Regions from separate parts of the Mesorhizobium sp. M0001 genome, predicted to be linked through region 2. Evidence: predicted binding sites of a transcription regulator. Region 2 holds the regulator's gene; each other region holds the start of a gene.
The links. The regulator PhoB, encoded in region 2, activates phosphate uptake and scavenging genes when phosphate is short. The targets are predictions, from matches to a motif close to TGTCATNNANCTGTCAT.
Positions count from the first base shown of each region.

Region 1: the regulator PhoB is predicted to act here: its motif matches at 6,591-6,607, upstream of NKK50_RS13720 (PhoX family protein).
Region 3: the regulator PhoB is predicted to act here: its motif matches at 3,623-3,639, upstream of olsB (l-ornithine N(alpha)-acyltransferase).

Region 1 covers NZ_JAMYVS010000004.1:189,711-197,715, reverse strand. The annotation lists gene urtE (urea ABC transporter ATP-binding subunit UrtE) at 53-748, opposite strand; gene urtD (urea ABC transporter ATP-binding protein UrtD) at 818-1,564, opposite strand; gene urtC (urea ABC transporter permease subunit UrtC) at 1,569-2,801, opposite strand; gene urtB (urea ABC transporter permease subunit UrtB) at 2,798-4,414, opposite strand; gene urtA (urea ABC transporter substrate-binding protein) at 4,527-5,837, opposite strand; gene NKK50_RS13725 (hypothetical protein) at 6,150-6,545, shown strand; gene NKK50_RS13720 (PhoX family protein) at 6,663-8,005, shown strand, end outside.
Region 2 covers NZ_JAMYVS010000014.1:88,193-96,197, reverse strand. The annotation lists gene xylF (D-xylose ABC transporter substrate-binding protein) at 1-256, opposite strand, end outside; gene NKK50_RS27335 (ROK family protein) at 523-1,758, shown strand; gene phoB (phosphate regulon transcriptional regulator PhoB) at 1,789-2,478, opposite strand; gene phoU (phosphate signaling complex protein PhoU) at 2,495-3,199, opposite strand; gene pstB (phosphate ABC transporter ATP-binding protein PstB) at 3,241-4,065, opposite strand; gene pstA (phosphate ABC transporter permease PstA) at 4,083-5,399, opposite strand; gene pstC (phosphate ABC transporter permease subunit PstC) at 5,396-6,856, opposite strand; gene NKK50_RS27305 (substrate-binding domain-containing protein) at 6,955-7,983, opposite strand.
Region 3 covers NZ_JAMYVS010000002.1:337,570-345,574, forward strand. The annotation lists gene NKK50_RS06580 (fatty acid desaturase) at 1-664, opposite strand, end outside; gene NKK50_RS06585 (hypothetical protein) at 749-949, opposite strand; gene grpE (nucleotide exchange factor GrpE) at 1,209-1,838, shown strand; gene NKK50_RS06595 (trimeric intracellular cation channel family protein) at 1,965-2,597, shown strand; gene olsB (l-ornithine N(alpha)-acyltransferase) at 2,684-3,559, opposite strand; gene NKK50_RS06605 (response regulator) at 3,836-6,124, opposite strand; gene acuI (acrylyl-CoA reductase (NADPH)) at 6,266-7,255, opposite strand; gene lspA (signal peptidase II) at 7,361-7,849, opposite strand; gene NKK50_RS06620 (TrmH family RNA methyltransferase) at 7,846-8,005, opposite strand, start outside.

The DNA of each region.
Region 1 (8,005 bases), on a different contig from region 2:
GGCATTTCAGCCAATCTTCGACGTGTACGATCCGTGCAGCCGTCGACCTGCGTTAAACCGTCAGAAACTTCCTGACGTCCGCCCGGTCGAGATCTTCGGCCGGGCCGGTGTGGACGATCTGGCCGCGGTCCATGATGTTGACCTCGTCAGCGAGCTCGCGGCAGAAATCCAGATATTGCTCGACCAGCAGAACGGCGATACCGGCCTGGTCGCGCAGATAGCGGATGGCGCGGCCGATGTCCTTGATGATCGAGGGCTGGATGCCTTCGGTCGGCTCGTCGAGCACCAGCAGTTTCGGCCGCATGACGAGCGCCCGGCCGATGGCGAGCTGCTGCTGCTGGCCGCCTGAGAGATCGCCGCCGCGGCGCCCCACCATCTGCTTCAGCACCGGAAACAGTTCGAAGACATGCGCCGGCACGTTGCGGTCGGCGCGCTTCAAGGGCGCAAAGCCGGACTCCAGGTTTTCGCGCACCGTCAGCAGCGGAAAGATCTCCCTGCCCTGCGGTACGAATGCGATGCCCGACCGGGCGCGATCATACGCCGCGCTCCGGTCGAGCGCCTTCCCCTCGAAGGCAACGCTTCCGCTCGTCAGCCGGTGGTGGCCGACGATCGATCTCATCAAACTGGTCTTGCCGACGCCGTTGCGGCCGAGCACGCAGGTGATCTTGCCGGCACCCGCCGTCAGCGACACACCGCGCAACGCCTGAGCAGCGCCGTAATGGAGCGTGGCGTTGGAAACTTCGAGCATGTCAGCGCCTTCTCCAGAAGCGGAGGAACGAAAAGTCGAAGCGATGGAATTGCACCCGCCAGACCATGCTCATCTCCCGAGATAAACTTCGACGACCCGCTCGTCGGCCGAGACGAAATCGAGCGAGCCTTCCGACAGCACCGAGCCCTCATGCAGGCAGGTGACCTTGACGCCGAGTTCGCGCACGAAATGCATGTCGTGCTCGACGACGATGACCGAATGCTCGCGCGCTATGTCCTTGAGCAGCCGCGCGGTTTCCTCGGTCTCGGCATCGGTCATCCCTGCGACCGGCTCGTCAACCAAAAGCAGCTTCGGGTCCTGCGCCAGCAGCATGCCGATCTCCAGCCACTGTTTCTGGCCATGGCTGAGATTGGCTGCCAGATCGTGGCGCTTGTCGCCCAGCCGGATGATGCCGAGGATGTCGTCGATCTGTCTGGCTTCGCCGGCCGAGCGGCGATGGAACAGCGCCGGAAAGATCGAGCGCGGGCCCTTCAGCGCCAGCATCAGATTGTCTTCGACGCTGTGGCTTTCGAAGACGGTCGGCTTCTGGAATTTGCGGCCGATGCCCATCATGGCGATCTCCGCCTCGTCGTGCCGGGTCAGATCGACCTGGCCGTCGAAGAACACTTCGCCCTCGTCGGGCCGGGTCTTGCCGGTGACGATGTCCATCATCGTCGTCTTGCCGGCGCCGTTGGGACCGATGATGGCGCGCATCTCGCCCTTGTCGAGCACCAGCGACAGATTGTTGATGGCGCGGAAACCGTCGAAGGAGACCGAGACGCCGTCGAGATAGAGGATGGTGTTGGACTTCGACATCGCTCTATTCTGCCGGCTGCGGTTCAGGCCCGGACGCGGACCAGGCACCGGGCGTTGTTGCTGCGCTGCGCACGATCTTCAATGGCGGCGCGGCATCAGGGTCTGTGCCCGCTTCCTCTGCAATCGCTGCAGCCCGCATCGCCCGAGCGTTACCGCGCCAGGAATCCCACATGCCGACGATGCCCTTGGGCAGGAACAGGGTTACGGCGACGAACAGGCCGCCGAGCGCAAACAGCCAGAACTCCGGCAGCAGGCCGGTGAACCAGGATTTGCCGGCGTTGACCAGCAGCGCGCCGACGATCGGGCCGACAATGGTGCCGCGCCCACCGACGGCTGCCCAGATCACGACTTCGATGGAATTGGACGGCTCGAATTCGCCGGGATTGATGATACCGACCTGCGGCACATAGAGCGCGCCGGCGATGCCGGCCATGACAGCCGAGACGGTGAAGGCAAACAGCTTCACGTTCTCCGCCCGCCAGCCGAGGAAGCGGGTGCGGCTCTCGGCGTCGCGCACCGCCATCAGCAGCTTGCCGTATTTGGAGCCGACGATCGCCCAGGTGATGAAGACGGCGAGCGCGAGTATGATGGCGCTGGCGGCAAACAGGGCCGAGCGGGTGGCGTCGGCCTGCACGTTGAAGCCCAGAATATCCTTGAAATCGGTCAAGCCGTTGTTGCCGCCGAAACCCATGTCGTTGCGGAAGAAGGCGAGCAGCAGCGCGTAGGTCATCGCCTGGGTGATGATGGAGAGATAGACGCCGGTGACGCGGCTGCGGAAGGCGAACCAGCCGAAGACGAAGGCGAGCAGGCCGGGCACCGCCAGCACCATGATGGCGGCGAACCAGAAGTGGTCGAAACCGGTCCAGAACCAGGGCAATTCCTTGTAGTTCAGGAACACCATGAAATCGGGCAGGATCGGATTGCCGTAAACGCCGCGCGAGCCGATCTGGCGCATGAGGTACATGCCCATCGCATAGCCGCCGAGGGCGAAGAAGGCGCCATGGCCGAGCGAGAGGATGCCGCAATAGCCCCAGACGAGATCGAGCGCCAAGGCAAGCAATGCATAGCAGAGGTACTTGCCCGTCAACGCGACGATGTAGGACGGAATATAGAACGCGCTTTGCGGCGACACTGCGAGGTTGAGCAGCGGCACGATAATGGCGGCCGTCAGCAGGATGAAAATAGTGATGGCGATGCGACGGTCGGCACCCGCGGCGAAGAAGCGTCCCGTGATCATGTTTCCACCGCCCTGCCCTTGAGCGCGAACAGGCCGCGCGGGCGCTTCTGGATGAACAGGATGATCAGCACCAGCACGACGATCTTGCCGAGCACCGCGCCAGCATAGGGTTCGAGAACCTTGTTGACGATGCCGAGCGAGAAGGCGCCGACCAGCGTGCCCCAGAGATTGCCGACGCCGCCGAAGACCACGACCATGAAGCTGTCGATGATGTAGCCGCGGCCGAGATTGGGCGAGACATTGTCGATCTGGCTGAGCGCGACGCCGGCAATGCCGGCAATGCCGGAGCCGAGCGCAAAGGTCAGCGCATCGACCCAAGGCGTCCTGATGCCCATCGAGGCGGCCATGCGGCGGTTGGCGGTGACGGCGCGCATCTGAAGGCCCCAGGGCGTGCGCTTCATAACAAAGAGCAGCACGCCGAAGACGGTGAGCGCGAAGACCAGGATCCAGAGGCGGTTCCAGGTGACGGCGAGTTGGCCGACATCGAACGATCCCGACATCCAGGAGGGGTTGCCGACCTCCTGGTTGGTCGGTCCGAAGATCGAGCGCACCGCCTGCTGCAGGACAAGCGAGACGCCCCAGGTTGCGAGCAGCGTTTCCAGCGGCCGGCCGTAGAGGAAACGGATGACGCCGCGCTCGATGATCAGGCCGACGGAAGCGGCAACCAGGAAGGCGAGCGGCAGCGCGATCACCAGCGACCAGTCGAACAGGCCGGGGAATGAGGTTCGGATCACCTGCTGGACGACGAAGGTGGTGTAGGCGCCGAGCATCACCATCTCGCCATGCGCCATGTTGATGACGCCCATGACGCCGAAGGTGATGGCGAGGCCGATGGCGGCCAGCAGCAGCACCGAGCCAAGCGAGATGCCGTACCATATGTTCTGGCCGGCATCCCACAGCGCCAGGCTCGAATTGATGCTGGCGATTGCCGCCGTCGCGGCATCCTTGACCGCGCCTTGCGCATTGGCCTCGACCGCGGTGAGCAGCGAGACCGCGTCGCGGTCGCCGCGCGCGCCGATCAGGGCAATGGCGGCAAGCTTGTCGGCCTCCGGCTTGTCGGAGACCAGCACCGATGCCGCGCGCGCCTGTTCGAACAATGCCTTGACCTTGGCGTCGGTCTCGGCGGCGATGGCTGCATCGAGCGGCTCGATATTGGCGGCATCGGGGGTCTTGAACATGGTGTCGGCGGCGGCGATGCGGACAGAAGGATCTTTCGCGCGCAACGTCAGCGTTCCCAGTGCATCTCGGATGACACGACGCAGCGTGTTGTTGACCTTGATCTTCGTGATGTCGGCCTTGGGGGCGTCGCCGGCTTTCTCGCCACTCAGCGGGTCGAGCAGCGTGACGCTGTCGGCGGCCTCACTGCCGACGAAGACGGCTGAATCGGCTTTACGGATGTAAAGGTTGCCTTCGGCGAGCGCTGCAAGCGGGCGCTCGACCAGCGGATCGCCGGTGGCGGCAAGTTCGCGCACGACGGCCTCAGTGGCGGCAAAGCCCGTGCCCGTGGCGAATTTGGCGACGATGGCGCGCAGATCGGCTTCGGCTGCGTTCGACGGCAATAGGCTTGCCACCAGGAACACCAGCATGAGGCCGAGAGTGCGCAACAGGATCATCCGTTCAGATACTCTTCTGTGGGGAAATTCCGCGTCCGGGCGGGCTGAAGCGCCCGGACGCTTGGCGGTACCGATCGTGGACGCGTCCACGATCGGTCGGTCCCGGGAGGGATCAGTTCGTGCCCTTGCCGCCGCATTTGCCGGTGGCAACGTTGAAGTTGCCGCAGGACAGAGGCGCGCGCCAATCCGAAATCAGGTCCTTGGAATCGGGCAGATAGTCGGACCATTCGTCGCCCATCACGAGGCCGGGCGTCTGCGACACGGTCTCGAACTGGCCGTCGGCCTGGATCTCGCCGATCAGCACCGGCTTGGTGATGTGATGGTTCGGCATCATGGTCGAATAGCCGCCGGTGAGGTTCGGCACGGACACGCCGACCATGGCGTCGATGACCTTGTCGGGATCGGTGGTGCCGGCCTTTTCGACCGCCTTCACCCACATGTTGAAGCCGATATAGTGAGCTTCCATCGGGTCGTTGGTGGTGCGCTTGTCATTCTTGATGAACTTGTGCCAGTCGGCGATGAACTTCTTGTTTTCGGGTGTGTCGACGCTCTCGAAATAGTTCCAGGCAGCGAGATGGCCGACCAGCGGCGCGGTATCGAGACCGGCCAGTTCTTCCTCACCGACCGAAAAGGCCATGACCGGGATGTCCTCGGCCTTGATGCCCTGGTTGCCGAGTTCCTTGTAGAACGGAACGTTGGCGTCGCCATTGACGGTCGAGACGACGGCGGTCTTCTTGCCGGCCGAGCCGAATTTCTTGATTGCGGAGACTTCGGTCTGCCAGTCGGAGAAGCCGAACGGCGTGTAGTTGACCATGATGTCTTCGGCGGCGACGCCCTTGGCCTTCAGATAGGCCTCGAGGATTTTGTTGGTGGTTCGGGGATAGACGTAGTCGGTGCCTTCCAGCACCCAGCGCTTCACCGAGCCACCGTCCTCGCTCATGAGATAATCGACGGCAGGAATCGCCTGCTGGTTCGGGGCGGCGCCGGTGTAGAACACGTTGCGCTCGCTTTCCTCGCCCTCATACTGGACGGGGTAGAACAGGATGTTGTCGAGTTCCGAGAACACCGGCAACACCGATTTGCGCGACACCGAGGTCCAGCAGCCGAACACGGCGGCGACCTTGTCCTTCGAGATCAGCTCGCGCGCCTTTTCGGCAAAGAGCGGCCAGTTGGAGGCCGGATCGACAACGACCGCCTCGAGCTTCTTGCCGAGCAGACCGCCCTTGGCATTCTGCTCTTCGATGAGCATCAGCATGGCGTCTTTCAGCGTCGTCTCCGAAATCGCCATGGTCCCCGACAGCGAATGCAGAATGCCGACCTTGATCGTGTCTTCGGCGGCCTGGGCCGGAGACGACATCGACAGGCCGGCGGCGACCACGCCGGCCGAAAACATTTTTGTTATTGTGGAGAAATTACCCCTCATACCGAAGACTCCCAAGCTGTTTGATTGCACCGCGATAATGCAATGCAACTGCCGTGCCAAACGCAAAGGCGCCGCTCACGAAGATGGAATAGCCGAGCGTTATCAGCCGGTTGGTATATTAGCCTCGAGAAAACAGTGGTAGCCGGCGAAAATTGATTGAGGCAAATTTGCGCAGCGCACATGGCTTTTGCCTAATTTTTGCCCAATTGAGACAAATGCCTAGTTTTTGATCTCCGGCCGTGTGTTCCGGGCTAACAATGTTGCGGTACCGCGCAAAAATAGGGCAAGCTCGCCCTTCAAAAGAGTGACGTCATGACATCTCGCACCTCATGCATTTCCGGCATCCTGCTGCTGATGGCAACGAGCGGCGCCGCGCGCGCCGATTTCAGCGAGGGCAAGCTTCCGGACGGCACCTATCATTGCGAGGTCTATTTGCTCGGCGCCTTCCTCAACCTCGGCGACATCACTATCAAGGGCAATGTCTATAGTGGTCCGGTGACATTCGGCACCGCGACGCAAGGCTACAACTATCAGATGAATGCCAATGGCGAGATCACCTGGCTCGGGCCGCTGGGCGGCTATACCACCGGTGGCAACTCCGTCTCCATGACACAGGCAACACTGGACGGCGAGACCGCCCCGTCATTCGACATCATTCTGAAGCAGCCCGACGGCGCCTTCACCGCCTCGACCTGCACCAAGGGCTGAGCGATGCGTAGTGCCGCGCCCAGTTGCGGCAAAACCTTCCTCCTATGTCATGTGAATGTTGCCTAAGCAGACTAGGGCAACGGTGCGCCGTAACATCCACCCTGAGAGGCAGACACCATGGCCAATACACCGTCTTCATCCTCCCCCGTCATCCGCGAAATCATTGCCGAGCGCGTCTCGCGCCGGTCTCTTTTGAAAGGCAGCCTCGCCTCCGGCGCGCTGATTGCCGGCGGCAGCTTTGTCGGCTCCTTGTTTGCCGGCGAAACGCATGCCGCCGCAGCGCAGTCGACGCTCGGCTTTCCCGAGCTGAAGCGGGTCTACGACAAGACCCATGCCGCCGCCGAAGGCTATGAGACGACCATCGTCGCGCGCTGGGGCGATCCGCTTGCAGCTGGCCTCGCCGAATTCGACGGCAACAAGGTCGCGGCGGAGGAACAGGAAAAGCGCTTCGGCTACAATTGCGACTACATCGCCTTCATGCCGCTGCCGAAGGGCACGGTGAATTCTGATCATGGCCTGCTCTGCGTCAACAACGAATACATCTCGCCCAATGTGATGTTTCCGGGGATGACCGAGGGCGATGCCGGCAAGACGATGACCAAGGAACAGGTCGATCTCGGCATGGCCGCGATGGGCCATTCGATCGTCGAGGTGCAATTGAAGGACGGCAAGTGGGAAACCGTAGCCGACAGTCCGCTGAACCGCCGCATCACCGCCAACACCGAAATGACCGTTTCCGGACCGGTTGCCGGCCATGCGCTGATGAAGACCTCGGCCGACGCGACTGGCACCAAAGTGCTCGGCACCAGCTACAACTGCAGCGGCGGTTTCACCCCCTGGGGTACGGTGCTGACCTGCGAGGAAGGCGTGTCCGACATTTTCGGCGGCGACCCGAAAAGGGCGCCGACCGCCGACCTGCTTGACCGTTACGGCTTCGACGGCTCCGACATCTATGGCCGCGGCCGCTTCCATGACCGCTTCAACCTCGACAAGGAACCGAACGAGGCCAACCGCTTCGACTGGGTGGTCGAGATCGACCCTTACGATCCTCAGTCCAGGCCGGTGAAGCGCACGGCACTTGGCCGCATGTCGCATGAGGCCTCGACCGTGGTCCTCAACAAGCACGGCCGCGTTGTCGTCTATATGGGTGACGACGACTATTTCGAATATATGTACCGCTTCGTCTCGGCCAAGGCCTATGACAAGGCCAACCCGGCCTCCGGCGCCGATCTGCTCGACGATGGCGTGCTGTCGGTCGCCCGCTTCGATGCCGATGGCTCGATGACGTGGCTGCCGTTGGTGCACGGCCAGGGCAAGCTTACCGTCGAGAACGGTTTTGCCGACCAGGCCGAGGTGCTGTTGAAGACGCGGTTTGCGGCAGATGCGCTCGGCGCCACGCCGATGGACCGGCCCGAGGACATCGAGACCAATCCGGTGACCGGCCGCGTCTATGCGGTGAT
Region 2 (8,005 bases):
GCGAGTTGGCGCCCTGCGAGATCAGGCTTTCGACGTCGGTCAGCTGCTTGCCGGGATTGGACTGCGCGTCGGCCGAAATGTACTTGTCGCCGGCGGCTTCGATCGCCGTTTTCATCGCCGCCTCGTCGGTCTTCCAGCGCTCTTCCTGGAAGTTCGACCACGACACGCCGATGACCTTGTCCTTCGCCTGCGCGACCGACATCAGCGCCAGCGACATGGCGACACCCGCCAGCATGGCGGCTGCAAATCTGTTCATTATAACCCTCCCTGCGCCGCCCACGGCGCGACAAAACCGGCCCGAAGGCCTGCACAAAGAGGCTCCATTTTTTCGAGCCTCGAAAAAATACTGGTTCAATGATAAGGCACTGTCAACATCGATTATGATGGATTCTGATGGCGTTGCCGAATTTTTTCGAGCTCCGCAATAAACAATGACAGGGCTGCCGGCGTCTGCCAATATTTGGCTGGTGCCGTCGAACGCCTTCACTATCATGAGGCGCGAGGAGGCCGGGAGGAAAACAAATGTCGGTTGGGATCCGCCACGACGATCTGCGCCGTCGCAACCGTGCGATGGTGATTTCGGCCGTGCGCCGGGCCGGCCAGCCGTCGCGGACCGAGATTGCGGCGACCACCGGCCTCAGCCATTCGACGATATCGGCAATCTCGTCTGATCTAATTCAAGAAGGCATCCTGATTGAAGGCAAGCCTGGCGAGACCGGCTCGCTGAAACGCGGCCGGCCGCAGGTCGGCCTTGGCCTCAACCCGGAAGCGGCGGCGGTCATGACCGTGGTGCTGTCGCTGAACTTCCTCTCCGTCACCGTCATCGACTATGCCGGCCAGGTGGTCGCGGAAGAACAGCGCCGGCTCGACACGCTGACCATGCCGCGCGACGAGCTGATCGGCGAATGCGTAGCAATCGTCGGGCGGCGTCTCGCGGACCCGGACCTCGATGTCCAGAGCATCGCCCGCATTGCCATGGGCATCCAGGGCATCACCGATTCGCAGGCGCGGGCCATGCTGTGGTCGCCAATCACGCCACTGACCGACATTGCCTTCGCCGACATGTTGGAAGCGGAATTCGGCATTCCTGCCACCATGGAGAACGACTGCAATATGATGGCGGTGGCCCTGCAATGGCGCCAGCCCGAGCGCTACCGCGACAATTTCATCGCGATCCTCTTGTCGCACGGCATCGGCATGGGGCTGGTGCTGAAAGGCGAACTGTTCACCGGCACCCATTCCTCGGGCGGCGAGTTCGGCCACATGATCCACCGTCCGGGCGGCGCGCTCTGCCGCTGCGGGCGGCGCGGCTGCGTCGAGGCCTATGCCGGAAACTACGCCATCTGGCGCAGCGCCAAAATGATGAGCGAAGATGCCGAGCCGGTCGATATCGGCGACGCTGATATGCGCGCACTCGCCGCGCGCGCCCGCGAAACCGATGGCCCGGAGCGCGAAGCCTATCGCAAGGCCGGTGAGGCGCTCGGCTTCGGCCTCGGCAGCCTGTTTGCACTGATCGATCCGGCACCCGTCGCCATGGTCGGCGTCAGCGCCGCCGCCTTCGACCTGATCGAACCGGCATTGCGCGAAGCGATCGCCCAGACCGCCGGCGGCCAGCACTCGAAATCGATCTCCTTCGACACCGAGCCCAACGAGCTGCCGCTGATCCGCGAAGGCTGTGCCATGCGCGCGCTCGGCTTCGTCGATCAGGAGATTTTCGCGCCGGGCATTCAGGCCAAATCCGGCAAGCATGTCGCCTGAATGGCCGGCAACGGCGCGACGCGCAGCATCCTAGTCTTCCCTGATCGCGTAGCCGGCGCCGCGAATGGTACGGATGACATCCGGCATGCGGCCGTTGTTGACCGCTTTGCGTAAGCGCCCGACATGGACGTCGACGGTTCGCTCGTCGATATAGATCGTCTCGCCCCAGACATTGTCGAGCAGCTGGCTGCGCGAGAACACGCGGCCGGGATGGCGCATCATGAATTCGAGCAGCCGGAACTCGGTCGGTCCGAGCCTGATCTCGCTCTTCTTGCGGTAGACACGGTGCGACTCGCGGTCGAGCACGATGTCGCCGACCTTGAGCACGCTGGACAGCACTTCCGGCTTGGCCCGGCGCAGCAGCGCCTTCACGCGCGCCATGAACTCCGGCGTCGAGAATGGCTTGACCAGATAGTCGTCGGCACCGGTGGACAGGCCGCGCACGCGATCGCTTTCCTCACCGCGCGCGGTCAGCATGATGATCGGCAGCCGCTCGGTTTCGGGCCGCACTCTAAGCCGCCGGCAGAGCTCGATGCCGGAAACAGCGGGCACCATCCAGTCGAGCACCAGGAGATCGGGCACGTTTTCCTGCAGGCGGATCTCGGCCTCGTCGCCGCGTGTCACCACCTCGACCTGATAGCCTTCGGATTCGAGGTTGTAGCGGAGGAGCACGCCCAGCGGCTCCTCGTCCTCCACGACCATGATGCGTGGCGCGATCATAGGCAGTTCACCCTCATCAGGCCGGCGTGGCCATCGCCGTCTCGTCCTGCTTCGGACGATTGGCGGGCAATTGCTGGCCGGTCAGCACATAATACGCATTTTCGGCGATGTTGGTGACATGATCGCCGATGCGCTCAAGATTCTTGGCGCAGAACAAGAGATGCGTGCAGGCGGTGATGTTGCGAGGGTCTTCCATCATGTAGGTCAAGAGCTCACGAAACACGGACGTGTATTTGACGTCGATGCGCTCGTCGTCATTCCTGAGTTTTGCAAGCGCTGCCGCATCGGTGGCGGCATATTCCTCGACGACGCCTTGCACCTGGATCAGCACCAGTTGCGCCATGGCATCGATGGAGTGCGAGAGGTCGCGCGGCGTGACGCTCAAGCCCACGGTGCCGACGCGTTTGGCGATGTTCTTGGCGAGGTCGCCGATGCGCTCGAGGTCGCCCGCCATGCGGATCGAGCCGACCACGGCGCGCAGATCGTTGGCCATCGGCTGGCGCTTGGCGATCAGCGTGATGGCGCGGTCGTCCAGTTCGCGCTGGCGCGCATCCATGATGGCGTCGTCGGAAACGACACGCTGTGCCAGCGCATTGTCCGAATTGAGCAGCGCCCTGGTCGAGCCGCTGACCATCGAGCCGGCCAGATCGCCCATGTCGCGGATCAGCTTGCTGATCTGCCCGAGCTCTTCATCGAAGGAGGCGACGGTATGTTCACCCATGATCTTGGTCCTCGTGCCTAAAAATTCACCCGCCGGACGGCTCAGCCGAAGCGGCCGGTAATGTAGTCCTGGGTGCGCTTGTCGTCGGGGTTGGTGAACATCTTGTCGGTGACGCCCTCCTCGACGAGATAGCCGAGATGGAACATCGCCGTGCGCTGCGAGACGCGCGCCGCCTGCTGCATCGAGTGGGTGACGATGACGATCGTGTAGTTCTGGCGCAGTTCGTCGATCAGCTCCTCGACACGGGCGGTGGCGATCGGATCGAGCGCCGAGCAGGGCTCGTCCATCAGGATCACCTCCGGCGACACGGCGATGGCGCGCGCGATGCACAGGCGCTGCTGCTGGCCGCCGGACAGGCCGGTGCCGGGCTCCTGCAGGCGGTCCTTGACCTCGTTCCAGATCGCAGCCTTCTTCAGGCTCTGCTCGACGATCTGGTCCATGTCGGACTTGCGCTTGGCCAGCCCATGGATGCGCGGGCCGTAGGCGACGTTCTCGTAGATCGACTTCGGGAACGGGTTGGGTTTCTGGAACACCATGCCGACGCGGGCGCGCAGTTCGACGACATCGATGTTCTTGTCGTAGATGTCGTCTTCATCGAGCGTGATCTTGCCGGTCACCCGCGCCGAATCGATGGTGTCGTTCATGCGGTTGAGGCAGCGCAGGAAGGTCGACTTGCCGCAGCCGGACGGGCCGATCAGCGCCGTCACCTGGTTCTGGCGGACGTCGAGATTGACGTCGAACAACGCCTGCTTCTCGCCGTAGAAGACGCCGACCTTGTCGCCGCGCATCTTGATGACTTCGTTCGACTTGGCGTTCATTTTGTCGCCCACTGCATTCTCAAGGGACTGTTCGGTCATGATGTTCATACCAAATTGCCTTTTTTCTACCAGCGCCGCTCGAAGCGGCGCCGGAGCACGATCGCGGTGATGTTCATGGCCATGAGGAAGACGAGCAGGATGATGATGGCGCCGGACATGCGCTCGACAAAAGCGCGCTCAGCCTCGTTTGCCCACATATAGATCTGAACCGGCAGCGCGGTCGCCGGATCGAAAGGCGTCGTCGGATAATCGGCGACGAAAGCGACCATGCCGATCAAGAGCAGCGGTGCTGTCTCGCCGAGCGCACGCGCCAGGCCGATGATGGTGCCGGTAAGGATGCCTGGGGCGGCAAGCGGCAGGATGTGATGGAACACCATCTGCATCTTGGAGGCGCCGAGACCTAGGGCCGCCGAGCGGATAGACGGCGGCACCGCGGCGAGGGCGGCGCGCGTGGCGATGATTATGGTCGGCAATGTCATCAAGGTCAGCACCAGGCCGCCGACGAAGGAAGCCGAGCGCGGCATGCCGAGGAAGTTGATGAACACGGCAAGGCCAAGCAGACCGAAGACGATCGACGGCACCGCCGCGAGATTGTTGATGTTGACTTCGATCAGGTCGGTGAAGCGGTTCTTCTTGGCGAATTCCTCGAGATAGATCGAGGCGGCGACGCCGATCGGCAGCGCCAGCAACAGCACGATCACCATCATGTAGAACGAGCCGATGATCGCCACGCCCATGCCCGACGTTTCGGGCCGGCTGGAGGCGCCATAGGTGAACAGGCCGGTGTTGAAATGCTCGGCCATCACGCCGTCGGCTTTAAGCTTGTTCATCCAGTCGATCTGCTGGTTGGACACCTTGCGGCGCGCTTCATCGACGCCGAGGTCGATCTGGCCCTTGAAGGCCGAGTCGAGGTTCGCGGCAGCCAGGATGTCGACGTCACGCGTCCTGCCGATCACCGACGGATCGGCGGAGACGATGTCGCGCAGCTGGACGCGGGCGCCTTCCGACAGGAAGCCCTTGAGCTTCAGCATCATCGGCTTGTTGGCCGGATCGATGCCGAGCTTGGCCACCAGCGCGTTTTCGGCGAGCTTGGGATAGTTCGCCTTGATCAGCACGGTAGGGTCGGTCGCGCGCTTGCCGGAGGGATCGATCACCTTCTCGTCGAAGGTGACCGGCAGCGTCACCGTCGTCTGCCAGAAGGCGGTGTAGCCTTTCGAGACGATGGTGATCAGCATGATGGCCAGGAACGCCAGGCCCACCGAGATCGCAATCACGCCATAGATGCGGAACCGGCGTTCGGCGGCATAGCGCGCCTTCAGCCCGATGTCGCGGCGCGGTCGCGCGACGGCGCCCGCCATCGTGTCCAGGGGGATGTCGGTCATTCGTACTGCTCCCGGTACTTGCGCACGATGTAGAGGGCGACGATGTTCATCACCAGCGTCAGCGCGAACAGCGTCAGGCCGAGCGCGAAGGCGACCAGCGTCTGCGGCGAGTTGAACTCGAGGTCGCCGGTCAGCTGGTTGACGATCTTGACGGTGATGGTCGTCATCGCCTCGAACGGATTGGCCGTCAGATTGGCGGCGACGCCCGCCGCCAGCACGACGATCATCGTCTCGCCGATGGCGCGCGACGCCGTCAACAGGATGGCGCCGACGATGCCGGGCAGTGCCGCCGGCAGGATCACCCGCTTGATCGTCTCGGAGCGGGTGGCGCCGAGGCCGAGCGAGCCGTCACGCATTGCGCGCGGCACCGCGGTGATGATGTCGTCGGACAAAGAGGACACGACCGGGATCAGCATGACGCCCATCACCAGACCGGCGGTGAAGATGCTCTGGCCCTGGATGAAGGGCGAGCCGCCGGTGAGTGCCGCCGACAGGTCGCGCAAGAACGGTCCGAGCGTGACAACGGCGAAGATGCCGTAGACGATGGTCGGAATGCCGGCCAGCAGTTCCAACGCCGGCTTGACCACCGAGCGCACACCGCGCGAGGCATATTCGGACATGTAGACCGCCGACATCAGCCCGACCGGCACTGCGACCAGAAGCGCGACGGCGGCGATGTAGAGCGTGCCGGCGAGTAGCGGGATCAGGCCGAACTGACCCTGGCTGCCGCCGGAACCGGCGGCGGCGAAACGCGGATCCCACACCGTGCCGAAGAAGAAGCTCATCGGCGATACGCTCTCGAAGAAGGTGATCGTCTGGAACAGCATCGACAGCACGATGCCGACCGTGGTCAGGATGGCGATGGTCGAGGCCGCAAGCAGCCCCCACAGCATCAGCTTCTCGACATTGTTGCGCGCCCTGGCGCGCGGCGCGATCTGCCTCAGCGCATAGAAGGCGCCGGCGACCGACAGCGCGAAGGTCAGCACGGCGCCGAACAGGCCGAGCCGGTCCTGGACCTGGTTCGCCTCGACCGCGATCGGGATCATATAGTCCTGTGTGTCGCTGGCCAGTGCCACGCCCTTGGCGGCGAGCAGCGGCTGCAATTCGGCGAAAGTAGCGGGAAGTGCGGTATCGCCATCGAGCCGGCGCAGGCCCTTGGCCAGGCTCTTCACCAGGCTGGCGTCGAGCGCTTCGCTGGCCACCTTTGTGTCGGCGGTGCGCTCGGGCAAAGCGGCATGGATGTGCCGGTCGAGATAGAAGGAAGAGCCGATATCCCAGACGGCGAGCAGCAGGACGGCAGGCAGGACCGCGAGCAGAAAGGCCCACCAGCCATGATAATGCGCGCGCGAATGCGGCTTGACCTTGCCGGTATCCTGCGCCGCTGCGCGCTGGCGGCCGATCACAAAAGCGACCACGCCTATGGCGATGACTATGGCGAGTACGAGCAAGGACGACATCACCCACCCCAGGGAAAATTCAGATCGCCGCCACCGTTGCGGCAAGCGGCGAAATCAGGGCGCGGAGATTTGGTCCGCGCCCTGATCCGGTCGGTTGATTACATCGTCTTTCCGGCGGCGAAGGCGTCGCGCTGGCCCTGACGTTCGGCGTCGGGAGCGGAAACCAGGCCGTACTGGGCGAGCGGGCTTTCCGGGCCGATCATCTGGTCATCAAGGAAGAACTCGACATATTCCTTGAGGCCGGGAACGACGCCCAGATGCGCCTTCTTGACGTAGAAGAACAACGGCCGCGACACGGGGTACGTGCCATCGGCGATGGTCTGCGTCGAAGGCACGATGCCTTCCACGGTAGCGACCTTCAGCTTGTCGGCATTGTTCTCGTAGAAGGCGAGGCCGAACACGCCAACGCCGGTCTTGTTGGAGTCGATGCGGGCCAGCGTCTCGGTGTAGTCGCCATCGATGTCGACAGCCTTGCCGTCCTTGCGGATGGCGATGCAGGTCTTGCCGATTTCCTTGTCGTCGGCGATGCCGGCAGCCTTCAAAGCGGCCTTGTCGCAGCCGGCGTCGAGCAGCTTGGTCTCGAACACTTCACGGGTGCCGTGCTTCTCACCCGGGATATAGGCGGCGATATCCCAGTCGGGCAGCTTCGGATTGACCTGGTTCCACTTGGTGTTCGGGTTGTCGACCAGCTTGCCGTCGACCACCAGCTTGGCGGCGAGCGCCTTGTAGATGTCGGCGGGAACCAGCGCCCAGTCCGGACCCTTGATGTCGGTGGCAAAGACGATGCCGTCATAGCCGATGCGGACTTCCTGGACGTCCTTGACGCCGGCGTCGGCGCAGGACTTCAGCTCGTCCTTCTTGATCGGGCGCGAGGAGTTGGCGATATCGATCGTGTCTTCGCCGACGCCCTTGCAGAACTCCTTGATGCCGGCGCCGCTGCCGCCGGACTCGACCACCGGGGTCTTGAAGTTGGTGAAGGTTTCGCCGAACTGCTCGGCGACGATCTTGGCGTAAGGCAGCACGGTCGACGAACCGGCGACCTGGATCTGGTCACGCGCAGCGGCGACACCGGACGATGCGGCGAACGCTACCGCCACGGCCGATGCCGTAACGAGGAATTTCTTCATGTGGCCTGCTCCTGTTCGGAAG
Region 3 (8,005 bases), on a different contig from region 2:
CGATCGGCAAATGGACGATCAGGAAAGCGCCGGGGCCGACCAGCCAGATAAGCAGCGCTGCCGCGACCGCGATGCCGAGATTGGTGGTCATCGACGACACCCAGGGCGTCAGGCCGCCGCGCATCATGCCGACGGGCAGCCTCTGCTCGAAGATGAACAGCCAGATCGGCCCAAGGCCGAACATCACCAGGGGATGGCGGTAGAGACGATAGGCAAGGCGTCCCCGCCAAGACAGCTGCCGGTATTCAGCAACCGTCAACGTCCTGATATCGCCCATGCCGCGCTCGTCAAGATTGCCGGCGCTGGCGTGATGGGTGGCGTGCGCGCGCCGCCAGCAATCGTAAGGGGTCAGCGTCAGCACGCCGAGCGCGCGGCCGATCCAGTCGTCGGCAGTGCGGTTGGCGAAGAAGGAGCCGTGGCCGCAATCGTGCTGGATCATGAAGATCCGCACCAGAAAACCGGCGGCGGGAAGGATCAGGATCAAGCCCCACCAGTGGCCATAGGAATAGGCTGCCGAAGACAGCGCCCACAGCGTAACGAAAGGAATAAGGGTGATGGCGAGTTCAAGAGTGCTGCGTCGCCGGTCGGGCTTCTTGTAGCGCGCCAGGATCTTCAACCAGGCGCGCTTGCTGTTGGCGGCCGTCTCGGGGGAAATCATGTTCATCAGGAAGCATAGGCGGGGCGTCCCGCTGCCGCAAGGAAAAGCTCACGCAAAATTACTGCGCGTAATTGTCGCGCGATAGCATCGCTATTGACGGCGTTGGCCGCCGGCCATGCTGGCTTCTATGCCGTCCAGCCGGTCGAGCAGATCCCGGAAACGGGCGGGAATGTCGGCCTCGGTGCGGAAGGCCGGCAAGGTGCGCAAGAAGCGCGTCGTCGCCTCGGTGCCGAACTGGCGCCTGATGTCGGCGGCGAGCTCTTCGCTTCTGTTGCCAGTATTGCGGTCCATTGTCTCAAATCCTGTGTCGGTTTCAAAACTCCTCCAAGCTTTGAATGGTTCCCCATAGCGGGGTATTGGCAAGCAAAGGCTGCCGTTACGGTAAAGTTTGAATTAATTTTGAACGTCCTTGCGCCCCGCACCAAGTCCGACGGGCAGCCCGCAACATTGCCTGCTGTGGGGCGTCCTCCTGGGCTTGCCCCTTGATTTTTGGCCGCCAAACCTCGATATCGGGCGCAAATCCAAACCATTCGAATGACGGGAAATGGCGATGAGCGACCAGACAAAAGACGAACGCGCGCCCGAGGATATCGAAACGGCCGAGGCCGAGCGCACGCAAGGCGGCATCGACGGCGACTATGAAGCGCTGGTGCGGCTGCTGAAGGAAAACGAGGAGCTGAAGGACCGCGCGCTGCGCGTCGCAGCCGAGATGGAGAATCTGCGCCGCCGCACCGCCCGCGACGTGCATGATGCGCGCGCCTATGCGGTGGCCAATTTCGCCCGCGACATGCTGTCGGTGTCGGACAATCTGCGCCGCGCGCTCGATGCTATCCCCGCCGAGGCGAAAGCGGCCGGAGATGCCGGCTTCAAGGCGCTGATCGACGGCGTCGAGATCACCGAGCGCGCCATGCTGTCGACGCTGGAACGGCATGGGGTGAAGAAGCTCGAACCGGAAGGTGAGAAGTTCGACCCGAATTTCCACCAGGCGATGTTCGAAGTGCCCAATCCCGATGTGCCGGCCAACACCGTCGTCCAGGTCGTGCAGCCGGGCTATTCGATCGGCGAGCGCGTGCTGCGGCCGGCCATGGTCGGGGTCGCCAAGGGCGGCCCCAAGATCGCGGCCACCGAAGCGCCGGTCGAGCCGGGGCCGGTGAACGAGCAGGCCGAGAAGGATGCGTGAGTAGGGTAGGCAGTAGGGAATAGGGAATAGGGAATAGGGAATAGGGAATAGGGGCAGGCGTATCAATCGCGCGGCTTCGTGTTATTCATACTTTCCCTAATTCCCAATCCCTACTACCTCATGTCCCTGACACCCATCGACCTCCTCGACTATGCCGGCGTCGCCGTCTTTGCCGCGACCGGGGCGTTGGCGGCTTCGCGCAAGCAGCTCGACATTATCGGCTTCCTGTTTCTGGCCAGCGTCACCGGCATTGGCGGCGGCACGCTTCGCGACGTCATCCTCAACCTGCCCGTCTTTTGGGTCGCCAACTCCGGCTATGTGCTGGTTTGCGCGGCGGTTGCGGTGCTGGTCTTCTTCATCGCCCACCGCGTCGAATCCCGCTGGAAATGGCTGCTCTGGCTCGACGCCATCGGATTGGCGGCCTTTTCCGTAATGGGCGCGGCCAAGGGGCTGGCCATCACCGGCTCGCCGGTCGTCTCCGTTGTTATGGGCGTGTTGACCGCCACATTTGGCGGCATCCTGCGCGATCTGCTGGCCGGCGAGCCATCGGTACTGCTCAGGCCCGAAATCTACGTCACCGCCGCACTCGCGGGCGCCGGCCTCTACACACTTGGCGATCTTGCCGGCCTGCCGCCGCTCGCCTCGGATATCGCCGGCTTCGTCGCGGCTTTCCTGGTGCGCGGCGGCGCGCTGAAATTCGGCTGGACCTTTCCGTCCTACAAGAGCCGCCCGGGACGGCGACCGGAGGATATTCCGTAGGGAGAGGGATTAGGGAATAGGGAATAGGGAATAGTCGGTAGTCAGCAATTCGCGGCAGCCTTCACTACTGCCTACTGCCTACTGCCTCACGCCGCAAAGCGCTGCGCTTCCCCGCCATAATAGTTGACGTAGCGGGCGCCGATTTCCTTGACCGGCATCACCACGAACACATCGACGGTGGAGAACTCACGGTCGATGACGCAGCCGTCGCCGATGCGGGCGCCGACGCGCAGATAGCCCTTGACCAGCGGCGGCATGGCCGCGATCGCCGCCTTGGCGTTGACCGCCTCGATCGGCATCAGATCCATCGAGCAATAGCGGCCGGAGACCGCCCGCACATCCCAGGCGGAGTTGGTCCGGCAGTGATGGGCAAGGTAGGTGAGCGCCTCGGCATGCGCAGCCGGCACCGTGCCAGGGAACGAGGCACAACCGGTCATCACGCCGATCTCATAGTGGTTGATGTAGGCCCAGATGCCTTGCCACAGCGCCTCAATGGTGCGCTTCGAGCGGTATTCCGGCAGCACGCAGGAGCGGCCGAGCTCAAGGAAGCGCTGGCCGGGATGGCGGGCGATCAGCTTGGTCAGTTCGAACTCGCCTTCGGAATAGAAGCCGCCGGCGGTCGCCGCAATCTCTTGCCGCAGCAGGCGGTAAGTGCCGACGATGCGGCGATGCTCGGGGCCGGAGATCGAGGTGTCAAGCACCAGGAGATGGTCGCACAGCGGGTCGAAGCGGTCGGCGTCGCGCCGGTCCTGCGCCTGGAACAGGTCCTTCCTGGCGCCAAGCTCGTCATAAAACACCCGGTAGCGCACTTCCTGCGCGGCGGCGATCTCGGCCTCATTGCGGGCAAGCCGCACTTCGAGATTGCCGATACGGCCCAGCGGTGCGCCTGTTGCGACGGCATCGGCGTTCCGCGCGGCGAGCAAAGCGCCGCCTGCGCTGGGCCGAGTGTCACATTCCGGCATAACTGTATGCACGAGTGATTCTCCTTCGAGCCATCCCTCTTGGCACGGGGATACGGTGTAGGTGCAACAGGATTGTGACAGTACCGTGATACGGCGCGACGGGCAATACTTCGTCGGCTGGCGAAAACCCTCATTCGGCTACCTACGTGACGCGAGGATTGCGCCAGCGTCACCTTGAAGCGCGTCGCGCTGGGACGATTCACGCGACGCGCTTCAAGTCTTTGTTTTGTGCATGTCGTCTTCTCAAAACCGGGGCCATTTTCGAGCGACATGAATTCAGGCGGCCACCTGGCCCTCGACGGCATGGACCAGCGCGTCGGGATCGAGCGGCTTGGTGACAAAGCCGCTGGCGCCATGGGCGAGCACGGTGTGGCGGGTCTTTTCCTGGCTGTCGGCCGAAAGCACCATGATCGGAACCGGCGGCACAGCCATTTCCTCCTCGTGGCGGCGGATGGCGGCGATCGCGTCCAGCCCGTCCATGACCGGCATGTGCAGATCCATCAGCACCACATCGAAGCGGTTTTTCAGCCCGGCTTCGGTCACCGCCTCGACCGCGGCCTTGCCATTGCCGACCACTTTCACGCGATGTCCCGCCTTCAAAAGCGTGGCGCGGGCAAGCATGGCGTTGATGTCGTTGTCTTCGGCGATCAGCACCGACAAGCCTTGCCGGCGCCCGCCATGGACACGAAGGGCGGACACGCCGCTCTTTTCCGGCTTGGGCTGGGGCAAGGCAGGGGCGTGATTGGTCAACAGCACGCGCAGCAGCGTTTCGCCGCGCACCGGCCTTGCCAGGAAGGTGGCGTAGCCGCTGGCGCGGAATTCGCCAAGCATGCCGCGGTCGGTCGGCGCGATCAGCGTGATCGCCTCGCAATCGGCAAAGCCACTCTGGCGCAGGCGCTTGAGCAGTCTGCCGTCGCCGTCCTCCAGGGCCGCGTCGATCAACAGCACATCGCAATGTTCGGCGAAGGGCGTCGCCTGGGAAGCGGTTGCGGCGACGTCGACGGCGCCGCCATGGGCGCGGATGGTGCGGGCGATGGCGTCCGCCTCGACGGCGTTCTTCGACACGATCACGGCGCGCCGGCCGGCCAGGATGTTCTGCCGGTTCTGCGGTGCTTCGGTTGCTCCTGCGGCCGGGATCTCGAAGACGAATTCCGATCCCTCGCCAAGCCGGCTCGACACCGAAATGGCACCGCCCATGGCGGCGACCAGGCGCCTCGATATGGCCAGACCGAGGCCGGCGCCCCCATGGGTGCGGGTCGAGGTGCCGTCGGACTGTTCGAACTCCTCGAAGATGCGCTCCATATCCTCTTCGCGCAGGCCAGGGCCGGTGTCGGCGACGGTGAAGCAGATGCGGTCGCTGGTCTCGGTGCGGGCCCGTGCAACCGAAACCAGCACGCCGCCGGTGTCGGTGAACTTGATCGCATTGCCGATCAGGTTGAGCAGCACCTGCCTGACTCTTCCCGGATCGGCCATGATCATCTGTGGCACGTCGGGCTCGACATGACAGCCGAGGCCGATGTTCTTGGCGAAGGCTTTCGCCGCCATCAGTTCGATGATGTTGTCGGCGATTTCGCGCAGCGATGTCGGCTGCGGCTCCGGGTCGAAACGGCCGGCCTCTATCTTGGAATAGTCGAGCAAATCCTCGATGAGCGCCAAAAGCGCGCTGGCCGAGGTCGAGACGGCGCCGACATAGGTGCGCTGCTCGGGCGACAGATTGGTGTCGGCCAGTAGCTTGGCCATGCCCATGATGCCGTTCATCGGCGTGCGGATCTCATGGCTGACGGTGGCGAGGAAGCGCGACTTGGCCTGGCTGGCATATTCGGCGCGCTCGCGCGCGGTGATCAGCGAGGATTCGGCGCGTTTGCGCGCGGTGATGTCGCGGGCAATCGCCCGGTGCGAGACGGCGCCGCTATCCTTGTCGCGTACCGACAGTTCGATCCACGAGAACCAGCGCGGACCGTTCGGCGTGCGGATGGAGACGTCGGTGGAACTCAGGCATTCGTGATCCGAAAAGGCGGCGTCGGGAACGATACCGACATCGATGCCGAGGTCGGCCAGAGTCCTGCCGGCAAGGTCGCGTTGGTCGGTTCCGACGAGGCTGGCGAAAACCTTGTTGGCGTAGACGATGTGGCCGTCGCGGTCGCGGTGGACGACGAGATCGCCGAGCGCATCGATCAGCCCGCGAAAACGCTCCTCGCTCTCCTGCATCTCCCACATGCGGTCGGCCAGCGTCTCGATTTCGGCGCGGCTACGGGCCGCGGTTTCGTCGAGCAAGGCCGCCGCGCGGCGGACGGTGCGCCGGCTGCGCAGGTGCATGGCGACGCCGGCAAGGCCTGTTGCCAGCAGGCCGAGGGTGATGAAGATCGGCGCACCGGTGAGGTGGGAGAGGCCCGCCAGCACGACACTGGCGACCACCGTCAGGAACGGCAGGCCCTCGGACGTGGCGCGCGGCAAATCCGGCGCCAGCGGCGGCGGCGCAACACGCTGCCGCTTCGCCGTCGCCGGACTCGGCCCGTCGACGCTTTCGGCACGGCTCTTCTCTTTCCTGGCGGACTCCGCGATCATGCGGAACTCCTTGCCAGATAGAGATTATGGAAAAGCGCGGCGGATCGTTCGAATTTTAGCGGTCATGCATTTTTGGCGGTTTTCCGCATCGCCTGATCTTTTCCGAAACCTGATTCCCTTCGGGATCATGCTTCGGGAGCCTCACATATCGACAACCACGCGGCCCCTGATCTTGCCCTCGACGATGTCATGGGCGGCGGTGATGATGCCGTCGAAGCCGATGGTCGTCGAGAGGCCGGCGAGCTTCTTGAGATCAAGATCGCTGCCGATGCGGCGCCAGGCTTCCAGCCGCACAGCCTTTGGCGCCATCACTGAATCGATGCCGAGCAGCGAGACGCCGCGCAGGATGAACGGGGCGACGCTCGACGGCAGATCCATGCCACCCGCCAGGCCGCAGGCGGCGACCGCGCCGCCATAGGCAGTCATCGACAGCACATTGGCCAGCGTGTGGCTGCCGACGGCATCGATGCCGCCGGCCCAGCGCTCCTTGGCCAGCGGCTTGGCCGGCTGGGAGAGTTCCTCACGCGAAATCACTTCGGCGGCACCGAGGTCGATCAGATAGGGGCTCTCGGCGTTGCGGCCGGTCGAGGCGATGACGTGATAGCCAAGGCTGGACAGGATCGAGACCGCGACCGACCCAACGCCGCCGGCCGCACCCGTCACCACCACCGGGCCGCGATCCGGCAGGATGCCGTGCCGCTCCAGCGCCATGACGCTGAGCATGGCCGTATAGCCGGCGGTGCCGACCGCCATCGCATCGTGCGCGCTGATGCCGTCGGGCAACGGCACCAGCCAGTCGCCGTTGACGCGCGCGCGCCCGGCATAGGCGCCGAAATGCGTCTCGCCGACGCCCCAGCCATTGAGGATGACCTTGTCGCCCTTGCGCCAGTCGGCATGCGATGAGGAGAGGACGGTTCCGGCGAAATCGATGCCCGGCACCAGCGGCCAGCGGCGGATCACTGGCGCTTTCCCAGTGATGGCCAGCCCGTCCTTGTAGTTGACCGTCGTCGCCTCGACGGCGACAGTGACGTCGCCTTCCATCAGATCGGCTTCGCCGAAATCGACGACCTCCACCGACTGTTTCTTTTCGGCGTCGCGCGAAACGAGGATGGCTTTGAAGGTTTCAGGCATCTCTTCTCCTCGGCTTCGCAAAGGCTGGCGGTCGGCATTGGCTGGCTCTGGCCGAACTGTGCGGCGACCGTCCGGCGAGGTCAATTGGTCAAAAGAGTCGGGCCGTCAGGCTTCTGGGCCTTGCGGCTTGGCCTCGCGCCGCCAGCCGATGAACTCGTCGAAGACGACCAGCGCCGCGCCGACCGAAATGAAGGCATCGGCAAGGTTGAAGACGGCGAAGGACCATACCGGCGTGTGGAACAATATATAGTCGATGACGTGGCCGTAGACGGCGCGGTCGATCAGATTGCCGATCGCGCCGCCGATGATCAGGGCAAAGCCGATGCGGGCCAGCACATGGCCGGAGGGCGTGCGCGTCGCCAGATAAAGCACGAAGGCAACGACCACGACCGCGATGACGACCAGGCCGGTGTCGCCGAAGGACGAGAACATCGAGAAGGCGATGCCGGTATTGTAGGTGCGAAACAGCGCCAGGAATGGCACCAGGTCGAGCTTTTCCTGGAAGACGAGGCCGGTCTCGATCAGATGCTTTATCCACTGGTCTAGCGCGATTGCCACCACCACCAGCAGCGCATAGGGAGACCATGATTTCACGATGTGGCGTCCTCGGGGGCAAGTTTCAGCGCGCCGCGCCGGATCTCGAACAGCATGATTCCGGTGGCGACCGCCAAATTGAGTGAATCGGCGCGGCCGGCCTGCGGAATCCGCAGCAGCCGGTCGCAGCTTTCCGCCAGATTGTCGGGCAGGCCC